Regions from separate parts of the Sphingobium phenoxybenzoativorans genome, predicted to be linked through region 2. Evidence: riboswitches for the same ligand, from Rfam matches in the RefSeq annotation. Region 2 holds a riboswitch; the other holds the start of a gene.
What was found. A riboswitch is a leader RNA that binds a small molecule or an ion and turns the genes downstream of it on or off. The one in region 2 is predicted to bind cobalamin.
Positions count from the first base shown of each region.

Region 1 (7,491 bases), 260 kb from region 2:
CGCTGCGGTGATAGAGGCGCACTGGCCGGAAGAAATCGCGGCGAAGGACCTGCAAAGCCCCGCTTTGATACGGCAGATTCAACAATCATGGTTAAGCCTTGTTGACCATTTGGGGCTTTCGCGCGACCTGTCGTGACGCGGCGCGAATGCCGTTCCCCGCGCTGGATGCGATACCCCTCTGGGTCCGCCGCCGGCACGGATGTCCTTCAGGATGACGATGCAACGGATCAAGCGCCTTTTCACGATCAAGACCAAGTTCGAGGCGTTTCTGATTATTTACGCCCTCGGTCTCGGCGCGGTCGAGCGCGGCATCGTCTATATGCAGCAATATCCCGGCTTTGGCGGGCAGCTCCTCGCATTGGCCTGCACCGGCGCCGTATTCATGGCCGGCGGCAAGGTGCTGGACGCCGTGACGTTGCAACGCGACGCTGAATATTGAGGCGTCAGCCCGTCGCGCGTTTGCGGATCAGATAGCGGTATACGCCGAACAGGTTGATCGCGAACAACACGAAATTCTGGGCCGTCAGCGCGCCTTCGCTATCCAGCATGCCGGATATGATCCACGCAATGCTGGAGAAAACGAACAGCACGAAGCCCCCGCCCGTTATCTTCCTGCCGCTGTCGAGCGACACCATGAAGGCCGCGACCATGCCACTAAGGGACGCGGACCATTTGAGGATTTCCAGCATGGGTGTCTCCGGGAGGATGCGCAGGCCCCGTCTAAACCGGCGCCCGCGCGTTTCGCTCCCGGAAATTCGTCACTCGGCCTTGGCGGTAACGACCGATGCGGTCTGCCCGAACAGGATTTTGCGCTCCTCCTCGCTGCGGATCGTGCTCTGGTTGGGGTTGATGCTTTCCACCAGGCCATAGGCGCGCACCGTTGCCGGACGGGCGGCAATGGCCTCGAACCAGCGTTTCAGATGCGGGAAGTCGTTCAGGTCCTGACCCTGATTGGCGTAGGGCACGATCCAGGGATAGCTTGCCATGTCGGCAATGCTATATTCATCCCCGGCAACGAAAGCGCGATCGGCGAGCCGCTTGTTGAGAACGCCGTACAGCCGGTTCGTCTCCTTCACATAGCGCTCAATGGCGTAGGGAATTTTCTCTGGCGCATATTGGCTGAAGTGATGATTCTGCCCCGCCATCGGGCCAAGGCCGCCCATCTGCCAGAACAGCCATTGCAGCACTTCCGCCCGGCCCTGCACGTCAGCAGGAATGAATTTCCCTGTTTTCTCTGCGAGATAAAGGAGGATTGCGCCGGACTCAAAGAGGGAAACCGGCGCACCGCCGCCCGCAGGATCATTGTCGACGATGGCGGGAATGCGGTTATTGGGCGCGATACTCAGAAATTCCGGGGTGAACTGCTCACCCTTCCCGATATTGACGCCATGCACCCGGTAAGGAAGGCCGGTTTCTTCCAGAAAGAGCGTAACCTTATGCCCGTTCGGCGTGGTCCAGTAGTAGAGATCGATCACGTCATGCCTCCTTTGCCGATATTCCCGTTGCGATTGAGAACGGGAATTGGGAGCAAGGCGCAGGATGTTCAACCAAATAAAATCGACCGGCGGCCTATTTTGTTTTGCGCGAGGCCATCCGTCAGCGGCTGCCCTGCACCGCGCTGGTCATGGCGGGCGCCATTTTCGGGCAGACGCTCTTGCGGACAGCATCGGCCATCGATGCGGCCGCGATCGGCTGCGGGTCCGGGTGCGCGGATTCCGCATCCCACAATATCGCGCCCTTGGGCGAAAAGCCCACGGTCGCCCGCACATCCGTTGTGCCCGCCATGCAATCAAACTGCTGCAGGCTGCGCGTGATGCGGGCTTTGGTGGATTTGTCTGAACTATGGTCTTTCGTCACCCAGACCACCGGCCGGAAATTATCCTTGTTCGCCATGTCTCCGGCGCGCACGAACCACACAACGCCGTTGGCGTCCTTGCCCACCAGGATCAGGGCCTTTTCCCATTCGGCATCGGCATGGGGCTGAACGGAGGGCGCTGGCGGTGCTGCCTGCGCGGACGGGGCGGCAGCGGCAAGGAGCAACAATGCGGACGAACCCACCATAACGTCCCCCAGAGAATGCCTGTCCCAGCCGGTCGGCCGGTGTCATGTGATGTCGCAAAATCCCGCGGCAACATTATGAAAAAGGCCGCCCCAGCGACTCGGATGATAGCATATTTCATTAACCTTAAAAACACGGGCGGCGGCAGTCCGCGACGCGGATGTGGCGGTCCGTTGCGCATGCGTCTAACTGCTTGAACAATACCGGAAAGGGGGCGTGGTCATGAGTTTGATCAAACTGGAGAAGCAGGATGGCATAGCCATCATGACGCTGAATGATCCTGAGCGGCGGAACATCCTGACCGTCCCTCTTTGCGAAGCCATTCTGGAAAAGCTCGCAGAAGCCGAGGCCGATGAGGGCATCCATGCCCTGATCGTCACCGGGGAAGGGTCCGCCTTTTGCGCGGGCGCGGATTTCGGCGACCTCCAGGCCGCATCGGAAGGCGACGATGCGGCGGTGACGATGGTCTACCGGTCCTTCATGGCAGTCGCCAACAGCATGTTGCCGACCATAGCGGCCGTGAACGGGCCAGCCGTCGGCGCGGGCTTCAACCTCGCCCTTGCCTGCGACATGCGGGTGGCCTGCCCGGAGGCGCGGTTCGACACACGCTTCCTGAAAATCGGACTGCATCCGGGCGGCGGCCATAGCTGGCTGCTGTTGCGCGCCGTAGGATGGTCGCAGGCATCGCGACTGCTTCTGGCGGGAAAAGCTGTGGACGGCGAAACCGCGCTGTCCATCGGTCTGGCGGACGTACTGAGCGAAGCGTCCGGCCTGCTGGAGACGGCCAAAACCCTTGCCGCGCCGATGGCGAAAACACCGCGCGAACTGCTGCTTCGCACCAAGGCGAGCCTGCGGCTGGCCGGCAGGAGCACGCATGACGAGACGTTCGCGCATGAAACTGCCGAGCAGGCGTGGTCGCTATCGCAACCTGCATTCCGGTCATTGCTGAAACGGTAACGCGTCACCTCCGGCGGAACGCAGGACCGGCTCCATCGGTTGAGAGGCTGTTCAACCATGGAGAAGGACAATGATCCGCCCGAATATCACCACAGCCGCCGGACTGACCCTGGTCGTCATCGGCCTGTGCACCACCAGCCCGGCCCTGGCCGACCGGGGACCCAGCAAGGAGGAAATGCAGGCGATCGCCGCGAAACTCACGGCCGAAGGCTTCAAAAGCTGGAACCGGGTCGAATTTGATGAGGATGGCCCGATCTGGAAAGTCGATGACGCTCGCGCCCTCAATGGCAAGACATATGATCTGCAACTCAGCCCCAATGGCTATGGCATTGTGAAGAAGGACGGCGATTGACCGCTGCAAGCGGGGATGTTCGGCGTTAAGAAGCGGCATGATGATGCAGAGACTCCTTGCCGCCGCCTTCCTCGCCCTTCTGCTTGCCAGCCCCCTGCCCGTCTTGGCGCAAAACGCGCAGCCTGATGCGGCACGTCCCGAAGCGGCCCTCATTCGGGTCGTCCTCCAGACAAGCGAAGGCGCGATTACGCTTGCGCTCGATCCCGTTCGGGCGCCAATCACCACCGCCAATTTCCTGAAATATGTGGACAGCAAGAAGCTGGACGGGATCACTTTCTACCGCGCGATGAAATTCAGTGCCGGAGAAGGTCTCATACAGGGCGGCGCGCGGGGAGACCCCGCCCGGCTGTTCCCTCCCATCGCGCATGAGCCGACCAGCCAAACGGGCATCAGTCATACCGCCGGCGTGATATCGATGGCGCGCTATGCGCCTGGGTCGGCGACATCGGATTTCTTCATCACCGCCAGTCCCATGCCCTCGCTCGACGCCAACCCGTCCGGCGAAGGGGATAATGCCGGTTTCGCCGCCTTCGGCCATGTCGTTGAAGGCATGGACGTCGTGCAGCGGATATTGGACGCGCCGACCTCTCCAACCGAAGGCGAAGGCGTCATGAAGGGCCAAATGCTGGAACCCAAGATCGCCATAGTGGCGGCGCGGCGGGCGAATTGACGCCTCCAACCAGCATTTGTGCGGCGCAACCGAAATGATTGACGGGTCTGCGCCTATCGCCTAATGGCCCCGCTGCGACAGGTTCCCCGGAGACGGGGATGAAAATGGGAACGGGGTTGAAGGCCCCGGCTGCCCCTGCAACTGTAAGCGGCGAGCCACCGGTTCACATGCCATTGGAACATTCGTTCCGAGAAGGCGAACCGGAACGGCGCTGACCCGTGAGCCAGGAGACCTGCCCGTCGCGGTCGTTCTTCGTGCGGACAGGGTGTGCCGGGCGGACGGGGGTCAACCCGCGTAACGACATGATCGGACCGCGCTTTCGCGGGGATGATGCCGTGCGCCCTTATGGTTCCTGCATCGCCCTGCTTTGGCGCGCGGACCATAGTCGGGGCACTATCATGTTGAAAACTCTTTCTCTTTTCTCCGTTCTTCTTTCGACCACCGCCTTCGCGCAGGATGCGCCATTGCCGGATGCCGCGTCGGATGCAGACGCAGGCTCGATCGTCGTTACCGCAACGCGGCTTGCGACGCCGCTGGATCAGGTTCCCGCGTCGATCACTGTGCTCGACAAGGCGGATATCGACCGCGCCCAGGACATGGGCGTGACGGAAATCCTGCTGCGGACGCCAGGCATCAGCATCTCCCGCAACGGCGGATATGGCACGGCGACATCGCTGCGCATCCGCGGCGCGGAAACTGACCAGACGGTGGTGGTGATCGACGGCGTGAAGCTCAACGATCCCTCCTCCACTGGCGGCGGCTATAACTTCGCCAATCTTCTGACCGGCGATATTTCGCGCATAGAGGTGCTGCGCGGCCCCCAGTCGACCCTGTGGGGCAGCCAGGCGATCGGCGGCGTGGTCAACATCGTGACGCCGCTTCCCGAAAAGGATCTCGAAGGCAGCTTTGACGTCGAGGCCGGTTCGCGTCAGACGGTCAGCGGCCGCGCGGCGCTCGGCGGCAAGACCGGTCCTGTGACATGGCGGATCGGCGGTCAGACCTTCACGACCGATGGCATATCCGCCATTGCGCCGGCGGCCGGCGGACAGGAAAAGGACGGCTACACCAACCGCAGCCTGACCGGCCGCGCGGAAATCGCGCTTGCCGAGGGCGTGTCGGTTGACCTGCGCTCCTATTATTCGCGCGGTCGCGTCAACATTGACGGCTTTGCCGGCGACACGCAGGAATATAGCCTCAGCCGCGATTTCGTCGGATATGCGGGGCTGAACGTGGCGCTGTTCGACGGACGGTTCAACAACCGTTTCGGCTTCGGCTATACCGACACCAACCGCGATAATTATGACCCCACCCGCGCACGCGCCAAGACGTTCGACGCGGCGGGCCGGAACCAGCGGCTGGAATATCAGGGCAGTTTCGCGATCAACGAGGGCTGGACCATCCTGTTCGGCGCGGAAAATGAGCGTTCGCGCTTCCGCAGCGTTTCGCCTCCCGCATCCCTGTCGGCGCCGATCCCCGAACCCGGCCGCGGCAAGGCGGAGATCACCAGCTTCTACGGAGAGGTGAAGGCTCAGCCCATTACCGGCCTGACGCTGACCGGCGGCGTGCGGCATGACGATCACAGCCGTTACGGCGGCCGGACGCTGTTCTCCGGCGGCGGCATCTGGGTTCTGCCGACCGGCACGGTGCTGCGCGCCAGCTATGGCGAGGGCTTCAAGGCGCCTTCGCTCTACCAACTGTTCTCGGAATATGGAAACACAGCTCTCAACCCGGAAAAGGCGCGTGGCTGGGAAGCTGGCGTCGAGCAGCGTTTGATGGATGGCGCCCTGAGCTTCGGCGCGGCCTATTTCGAGCGGACCTCGACTGACCAGATCATCTTCGCCAGTTGCGACTTCCCGTCCACCCTGCCGATCTGCTTCATTCCCGGCACGACGATCAGCCGCTTTGGCTATTATGACAATGTCGCCCGGGCAAAGGCGCACGGCATAGAGGCGCACGCGGCGCTGCGCCCGGTCGAGGGACTGACGATCGACGCCAATTATAGCTGGACCGTGGCGGAGGATCGCTCCACCGGAGCAAGCACGTTCGGCAACTGGCTGCCGCGCCGTCCGCGCGACACGGCGAACGGCTCGATCAGCTACGCCTGGCCGTTCGGCCTCACCACGGGTGCGGCGATCCGCTGGTCGGGCAAGAGCTATGACAATGCGTCGAACACCACCCGTCTGGACGACTACACGCTGGTCGATCTGCGGGCTGAATTTGCCGTGTCATCCACTTTCTCGCTGTTTGCGCGGGCCGAAAACCTGTTCGACGAGAAATATATGACCGCCAATCGCTATGGCACGCTGGGCCGCAGCATCTATGCCGGCATCAGGGGCCGCTTCTGATGTCCGCGAAGGAGATGACGGGAGTCCCGCAGCGCGGGGCTTCCACGCTCTGGATCATGCTGCTGACGGCGGCGAGCGCGGTGACGACGCTGGCGCTCGCCTGCGCAACGCCGTTCCCGGCTCTCGCGGCGCTGGCGGCGGTCCACATGCGCAGGCGTGACGGCGTGGCGCTGGTCCTCGCCGCCTGGCTGGCCAGTCAGGTGGTCGGCTTCTGCATCCATGACTATCCGCGCGATCTGGAGACGGCGGGCTGGGCCGTGGGCCTGGCCACCGCCGCTGTCGCTTCAGTGCTTGGGGCCTATGGCGCCATAGCGCGCACGGCACGGCTTCCGGCGTGGCTGAAGCTGGCTGCCGCCTATGTCAGCGCATTCATCGCGTTCAAACTGGCTGTGCTGGTCTGGGCGATATGGCTCGGCGGCGTGGAGATGGCGTTCGCGCCGGGTGTCGTCATGCGCCAGTTTGTGCGGGATGCCGCGATACTGGCGGGCCTGATGATGCTCTATCGCGCGATGACGGCGATAGGCGTGCCCGCCGTGACGTCGAGGACGCGGACGCGGGCAGCCTGAACAATAATCCCCCCGCGCGCTGGCGCGGGGGGACATTATCCGGCAGGAGGCGAAGCGATGCTGACGCAAGTGGATAATGTCCCGGCGGTGGTCGTGTGCAACACCTGCCGCCATAGCCGGGAAGCCCGCGAGGATTCCGAAGGGATTCGCGGCGGAGCCAGGCTGGCGGAGGCGTTGCGTTCGGCGCAGGCTTCCGACCCCGCCTATGCCGCGGTCGCCGTGCAGGAAATGCCCTGTCTTTTCGCCTGCTCGGAATTTTGCGCCGTCCATCTGCGCGCGCCTGGAAAGCTGGGCTATGTGCTTGGGCGCTTCACGCCGGACGCGGACTCGGCGCGGGCCATTCTCGACTATGCGGCGCATTATGCGGAAAGCCCGCACGGCCGCGTCCCCTTCGCCAAATGGCCCGAAGGCGTGAAGGGACATTTCATCGTCCGCACTCCACCCGAAGCGTTTGTGGCGACAGAATGAAACAGTTTCGATCCATTGCCGAATTTAACGCCGCCCTCCGCGATCTTCCCGGTCCGGACAGGCACGCCATTGCC
Region 1 covers NZ_CP073910.1:1,724,022-1,731,512, reverse strand. Annotated here, with positions in the region: gene KFK14_RS08375 (N-succinylarginine dihydrolase) at 1-136, shown strand, start outside; gene KFK14_RS08370 (hypothetical protein) at 218-439, shown strand; gene KFK14_RS08365 (hypothetical protein) at 444-689, opposite strand; gene KFK14_RS08360 (glutathione binding-like protein) at 759-1,475, opposite strand; gene KFK14_RS08355 (hypothetical protein) at 1,597-2,061, opposite strand; gene KFK14_RS08350 (enoyl-CoA hydratase) at 2,282-3,016, shown strand; gene KFK14_RS08345 (PepSY domain-containing protein) at 3,087-3,368, shown strand; gene KFK14_RS08340 (peptidylprolyl isomerase) at 3,406-4,038, shown strand; cobalamin riboswitch at 4,101-4,292, shown strand; gene KFK14_RS08335 (TonB-dependent receptor plug domain-containing protein) at 4,437-6,383, shown strand; gene KFK14_RS08330 (hypothetical protein) at 6,383-6,949, shown strand; gene KFK14_RS08325 (DUF1636 domain-containing protein) at 7,007-7,417, shown strand; gene cobT (nicotinate-nucleotide--dimethylbenzimidazole phosphoribosyltransferase) at 7,414-7,491, shown strand, end outside.
Region 1: another riboswitch for cobalamin. It lies ahead of KFK14_RS08335 (TonB-dependent receptor plug domain-containing protein); the one in region 2 lies ahead of KFK14_RS09665 (TonB-dependent receptor).

Region 2 (7,491 bases):
GAGCGATATCTCTGTTGCGCCTTTTCTGATCCGGCACGTCCCCGATCGGGGCAGGCGGCCGTCCTTGCCCCACCGTATCCGCTCGCGGGACGTGATACCGAGAATATCCTCGACCTGCCGTTGGCTGACAGGCTTGCACGCTATCCCGAAAAGCCGTTTCCGTATGGCATCGACGAGATCCTCCGCAGACTGTATCGAGTCTGGCTCAAAGACACAGCTTCGGCTGGATTTTACGAATGTTCCGGTCGAACGCGCCATCAGCATCCGGATCGCGGCGTCACGCTCACCGCGATGCACACGAAGTCCGAGCGGCATACGGACATCAAGATCGATTGAGACGGTGCAGGACTTGTCGTCGTGCCGGAGCAAGACACAACGATCGACACGGGACCGGTCAGGCAACGACCGAGACCTCGATTTCATCGAAACGCTTCCAGCGGTAGATCGCGAAACTCGCCAGCCAACAGAACACGAAAAGTCCGATGATGGCGAAGCCCAGGCCATTGAAATTTTCGCCCAGTTCAACGGCGACCCGCCATGGCGCACCCTCAAGGCCCAGCTTGTCACCGATCAGGGCCAGCGTTTCGATTCCGCCAATGACAATCGCCACGATGGCCGAGATCAGGGTGATGGTGATATTGTAATAGAGCTTGCGGATCGGCTTCACGAAGGCCCATTCATAAGCGCCCAGCATCACCACGCCGTCCACCGTATCGATCAAGGCCATGCCGACGGCGAACAGGGCGGGCAGGACCAGAATCGTGCCGATCGACAGGCCATCGGCAGCCTGACTGGCCGACATGCCCAGAATGGCGACTTCGGTTGCGGTATCGAACCCAAGCCCGAACAGAAAACCCAGCGGGGCCATATGCCAGCTCTTGTTCACCAGGCGGAACATCGGCCTGAATAGCCTGGAGAGCAGCCCGCGCCCACCCAATAGCAGATCAAGATCGTCGTCAACATAGTGGCCGCCCGCGCGAACATGGGCAAAAGTCCGCCAGACGGAGCGCAAGATAACAAGGTTCATGCCGGCGATCGTGAACAGGAAAATCGCGGAAATCACGGTTGCAACCACGCCGCCGATTTCCTTGAAGGCGCCAAACCCTGACAGTGCACTGGTCGTCACCGCAATGATGATCGATGCTATGGCAATGATTCCGGAATGCCCGATTGCAAACCAGAATCCCACGGCGATGGGCCGCTTCCCGTCCTGCATCAGCTTGCGGGTCACATTGTCGATGGCGGCAATATGATCGGCGTCGACCGCATGGCGCAGACCCAGTCCCCAGGCAAGCAAGGCGGTGCCCAGCATCAATGGCTGCGTATGGAACAGGCTGAATGCCCAGACCCAGACGGCGATATTTGCCGCGATCAAACCGGCGAACAATATGCCGATCCGGCGGCGCAACGACAGGACGGGCGGTGTTACAATCTGGGTCATGGCGATCTCGGCTGATGCTTGGGGACACAGGAAGCGCGGCGCCGGATTCAGCGCCGCGCAGAGTAAGAGCGGCTAGAAAGTTACCTTCGCGCCAATTCTTACGGTTCGCGGCTCCACCACGCGGCTGAGCCGTCCCTCCACCGGGCCGCCGAGGTCATAGGCGGGCAAGTAGGACTCGTAGAAGTAGGCAATGTCCTTTTCGCGGCTCCCCAGAAGATTCAGCATCTCACCGTAGATCTCGACCCTTTTTCCCTTCCATGCGGCCCGGGCGTTGACGACAGTGCTGCCCGGATCGCGCAGGCTATTATCCTCAACCAGCGGAGACGGTCCGAGGTGGCGCATCCGAAGGCTCGCGACCCAAGGATCGAGAATCAGCGATGCACCTGCCGATGCCGCGTTCTCGAAGGCATTGGGAATATGATCGCCATTTTCATAGCGGGCGTAGCTCGCGGTGTAATTCCCGTCGAGTGCCAGCCAGGGGAACGGTCGCCAGAATGCGACAATCTCGTAACCGCGCCGCCGACTGGCACCGGAAGGCTCGACAGCATTGGAATCCCCGACGAAGCGCAACTCACTGTCAACATCCAGCCACCAATAGGTCGTGGTCAGCGTGACACCCTTGAATTGCACGCGCGCGCCCAATTCCTTGCCCGTGCCGCGCACCAGCACCGGGACCGGCGTATCGACATTCACCGCGCCACGCACATCGTTGGAATGAAAACCGCGCCCCCAATTGGCATAGGCTTCCAGATGCGGCGTGATCTCATAAGCGAAAGACGCCTTGGGTGAGACCAGGGAGGCAGAGCCTCGGCCCTCGCCCAACCCGGCGGCAACGGCATCGCGCGCGCGAACCGAGTAGCGATAATGGTCGCCGCGCAGGCCCGTTATCACCCGCAGCCCTGCCAACGGCTTCCAACTGGCCTCGCCATAAAGCGCGGATGACAGCTCCTTGACCCGGTAGTGCCCAAGCGAGGCCAGAAATGCGCGGTTGCTCGTCCTGTCAACGCCGACATTGCCGATGGCGTCATAGCGGTTCTCGGTCCCGACGGTCAGCGTCAGCGCTGGACTGACGTCCCATTGCTTTTGGGCGTTCAGCCCCATCACCCAGCGCCGATCAAACTGATCGATCTGCGCACCTGTGCCATCCGGGTCGGTATACGTGGGGTTGGAGAACATCGACCAGTCGTAAAATTGGGCATAGGCATTGGCGTGCCAGGTGGGTTGTTTGACCGCAACATTGCCGATCAGGCGCGTTGTCTCCCCCCGTGCGGAGGGATCGGGCGAGCAAAATACATCGGCGCACAATGCAGTTCCCACGATCCGCTCAGGGATCTGCTCGGTCGGCCGCCATGTCGCCCGGTAACCGTGAAGCGACGCCTCGATCGTACCCGCGCCCATCGGCAAGTGGTATTTGGCAAAGCCCGAATAGTGGCGCAGGCGCTCTGGTTCCTGCCACGGCCCGTCGTAGGTTTTTGCCTGGGCGACCAGCGTAAGATCGCCCGCCCCCAGATCATGCAATGTCCCGCCTGCCGCAGCGCGGCGCCAGCCGTAGGAGCCGCCCTCGGCCGATACCCAGGGCCGGTCATAGCCGTCAATCGTGGTCATATAGGCCGCGCCGGCCAGCGCGAAATCGCCGCCGTCCGCGCGATATGGACCCTTGCGGAAATCCTCGCGCGCGACGATCTCAGGAATAAGACCGTTGAGATCGAGATAGCCATGGCCATGCCCATGGGTGCGAAAGTTCATCTGCACCCCATCGATATAGGTAGTGAAATCCGAGCCATGGTCGAGGTTGAAACCACGCAGGAAATATTGGTTCGCCTTACCGCTGCCCGAATGCTGGGCCGCGACCATGCCTGGAACCGCTTCCAGCAGTTCGGCCACGCGCAGCAAAGGGCGTACCAGCAGATCGGCGCCGCTAACGCTGCCCTCGCTTGCGGCCTGGGCCGTACCGATTTTGGTTTCTCCGCGCCCAAAAACTACGATTTCGCTACTGGCCTCATCGGCGATTTCACCGGCATCGGCTTCGGAAGCTGCCGTTTCGGCATAGCAAGGCATGGCGGTAAAGGTCAGCGCGAGCGCGCTGGTCATGATGGTCTTGATCACAAATAGTCCCCCGGCGTCTTGCGACGTGGCCGGGGCAAACCCGCGCGAACGGGCGACACGCGCGGCGGCCGGACGCCACGGGCTGCCGACGCACGTCTCCGATGCGGCCCCAGCCGCTCGTTCGTCGCTCAGACGGAGTTCACCGTGCCGCAGCCATCCCCTGGACCAGGCAAGAGCGACCACACGCCGGCAGGTCTCCTGGCTCACGGGTCAAAGCTTGATGCACGCCTTCCCAGGCCTCGCATGATTTAGCGTCCGGCCCAGTGGCTGCCCCTACAAAGAGGAGCGATGTGCATCGCGCTATCCGCTTACAGTTGCAGGGACAGCCGCGGATTTGGAAGCAAGCTTCCGCACCGCATTCCCGATTAAGCCCCTTTCGGGGGCACCGGCGCGATCAATGAAAGCCACAGAATCGCTTTCGCAGCTCGCATAGGGGAAAAGAGTGAAGAATCCAATTGCCGTGCAGGACATCCTGAAAACACATTGTCGCGGATGAGGCAGTCGGGATAATGATAGAGGTATAGCAGCGGATTTCGCTTGCGACAGTCGCCTCCGGCATCAGCTGGCCCAGGTTTCGGTGCCGATTTGGCAATTGTTGTCATCTGCTCCGGCTTTGGTCATAGACCTGCTGCTGGTAAATCCGGTTTCAAGCGTGGCCGGCCTACGGGCGCATCCGGGTTGGAGGAGGACTGATAGCTCACAAACTGCGAATCGGATTTCTTCCGCTGGTCGATGCAGCCTTGCCGATCCTTGCCCGCGAACTTGGTTATGCGGAGGATGAACGGCTCGATATCGAATTGGTACGGGATGTCAGTTGGGCGGCAGTTTGCGACAGGCTGGTCTATGGGCATACCGACGCAGCGCATTTGATTGCTCCCCTGGCAATTGCCGTCACCCTCGGTGTCGGGCGCCCGGCTACTCCTTTGTCGGTGCCCTTCGTGCTCGGCCTGAACGGAAATGCCGTGACAGTGCGACCTGAAATCGCTGATCGCATCACTCATCCCGGCAAGCCCGGCGATGCGGCCGCGATCGGCAAGAAGCTGGCTGAAGTCGCGCGTGAACGACGAGACCAGGGTTCGCACCTTCGCTTTGGCGTGGTGCATCGCCATTCCAGCCACAACTACATGCTCCGCTACTGGCTGCGAGGCTGCGGCATTGACCCGGACCGGGACGTTAAGATCACCGTCGTATCTCCTCCTTTCGCCGCTGACGCACTTGGGCAGGGTGAAGTAGACGGGATATGCGTCGGAGAGCCTTGGAACAGTGTTGCGGTCGATCGCGGGCACGGCACAATCGCGGTCATGACATCGCAAATCTGGCGTCGCGGCGTTGAAAAGGTGCTGGCCATGCCAACACAGCGTATGAGCGAAAATCCGCAGATCACTGACCAGCTTGTTCGCGCCCTTTATCGTGCTGGAATTGCCTTTATCGATCATGAGCGAACCGACGAAATCGTCGGCATTCTTGCCCGGGAAAATTATATCGGTGCGGCAGCCGATGCAATTCGGCGAGCCATGACCGACAGGATACTCTTCGCCAAAGGATGCGAGCCGGTTCATGTTCCGGACTTCATGTTCCAGCACCGCGAGGCGGCCAATTTCCCCTGGTCCAGCCAGGCTGCCTGGCTCTATGCGCAGATGTGTTTGGCCGGCCATGCCCAGCCAAATGCCGAAGCCTACGAAAGCGCCCAACGAGTCTTCAGGCCCGATGTCTACCGGCGGGCTTTACGCGTTGTCGATGCCGCACTTCCGGGAGCTGGTGCCAAGCTTGAAGGCGCAATCGCCGGAACCATGGCGGTTGGAACAACCCAGGGGCGGCTCATCCTTGGCGCCGACCGCTTTTTTGATGGCAGACTGTTCGATCCGAACCGGCTTCGGGACTATCTCGATTCAACCCAAGCGTCGGAAAAATGATCGAGACCAGTTGCGACAACTGAATGGCTGCCTGTAAATTGGGCAGCGACTACTGCAAGCGCCCAATAATTGTGCAATGCAATATTTCACTTGAAATCTGCGTGCAATTTGGACAGTTGCGCCAAGCTTGAGAGCAACGGCGCTCTCATTGGTTACACCCGCCGCGTCCATTCTGGCGCGAGGGACATTGCAGATTCTGGCGAGGCAACGAAGCCGCGCAGCCTGGGAACGCGATTCCCGGGCCGCGCGGATTTTTGCGTTTCGCCAGGGAAACCGGGAGTGGGCTTGAGTGCTGGAAAACGCGTCTGGACAAGAGAAGCACGAGGTTCGCGTTGCCGCGATCCTTTGGTTACCTTGCGCCGCGTTACCGCATCGCCAGGGCCGCGATCAACGCCGCCAGCAGCATCAACGAAACCATCTGCCAGAAGCGCGCGGGATTGCGCTCGATCAAGGGCACGAAATTCTGTTTGACCCTTGCCACAGCCGCGCCGCCCTCGAGAGCACGCAGCAGTTCGATAGCGTCGCCATAGCGTTCCTCCGGCTCGATAGAGACCGATCGCATCAGCACCGCGTCGAGCCAGGCCGGAAGCTGCGTGCGGTGGACGCTGGGCATATCGGGCTTGCGAAAACGCGGGCGGGTGAACGGCTCGATCTCGCCGTAGGGGTAGCGGCCCGCGAACAGGCGCCACAGCGTGACCCCCAGCGCGAACATATCTGTCTGCTGATCGCCGCGATTGCCGGTGAACATCTCGGGAGCGAGATAACTGGGCGTTCCGGGTATCTCGTTCTCTGCGAATTCGTCGATCCGGGGCAGCCGCGCGACGCCCAGATCCACCAGCTTCAGTCCGCCATCCTGGGTCAAGATGACGTTATCGGGTTTGATGTCGCGATGAATGATATCGAGCTTGTGCAGGGCCGCAACCGCGCGGGTCAGGCGGACGGCGATGGCCAGCCCCTCTTCCAGACTGACCTGGCTGCCCAGACGCTGCTCCAATGTTTGCCCTTCATAATAGGGCTGGACGCCGTAAAGCTGGCTCTGCCGGTCCTGCGGCACGGGGATCGCGCCCCCCACGAAGGGGCTGGATATCCGGCTGCCGACCAGAATTTCGCGCATGAACGCCAGTTTTGCGCCACCTTCGGACAGCAGGGCCGGCTTGGGGAACTTGACGACAACCACCTGTCCGCTCACCGAATCAACAGCACGAAACAGGCGGGTGTAGCGTCCATCGGACAGCAGCCGGTCAAGCTTGAAGCCATCCACGCTGCCCCCTGTTTCGGGCGGCGGCAGGATGGGCAGCTTGTCGATGTCTCCGGCCACGCTGTCATGGCCGACGCCCGGCAACGACACGACATCGAGAACGACAGCGCTCGCATTGTCCTGGCTTCCCCCGGCAAGCGCCGCATCGACGATGGCCATGGCATCCGCTTCGGCAGAATTGCGCGCGCCAAGCAGTTTCTCGATGCGCCTGGCGGAAAGCGTCCCATGCACGCCGTCGCTGGTCAGCAGGATGCGATCATGTTCGGCCAGGGCGATCTCGTGGTGATCGAGCCGCAGCCGCTCCTCGATACCGAGCGCGCGGTAAAGGATGTGGCGCTGGTCTGGATGCGAACGGGTGTGATCCTCGGTCAGCAGGGTCAGCCGGCCGTCGCGGAAATGCCATGCGCGGCTGTCACCGACGTGCAGGACATGCCCCTTACGTCCCTTGAGCACACAGGCGGTGAACGTGGTTGCCGCATGGGCCATCGTATCGCTGCGGCCCATGGCACAGAGCCAGCGGTTGAAGGGTGCCATCACTCGCTGGACGGCAGCGGCGACGCCGATGGTATCCGGCTGGCAATAGAACCCGTCGATCGCTTCGCGCACGGCCAGTTCGGCGGCGATCCGGCCGCCCCGATGGTCGCCGCCGATGCCGCCCCCCACGCCATCGGCCACCACGGCGATCATGCCGCGGCGCATCCGTTCCAGTTCACTGGCGGTGTAGATGCCGACAAAATCCTGATTTTCAGGCCTTGCGCCCGTCTGGGACGAAT
Region 2 covers NZ_CP073910.1:1,984,771-1,992,261, reverse strand. Annotated here, with positions in the region: gene KFK14_RS09675 (hypothetical protein) at 1-423, opposite strand, end outside; gene KFK14_RS09670 (HoxN/HupN/NixA family nickel/cobalt transporter) at 395-1,441, opposite strand; gene KFK14_RS09665 (TonB-dependent receptor) at 1,514-3,499, opposite strand; cobalamin riboswitch at 3,719-3,952, opposite strand; gene KFK14_RS09660 (ABC transporter substrate-binding protein) at 4,186-5,460, shown strand; gene KFK14_RS09655 (bifunctional protein-serine/threonine kinase/phosphatase) at 5,825-7,491, opposite strand, start outside.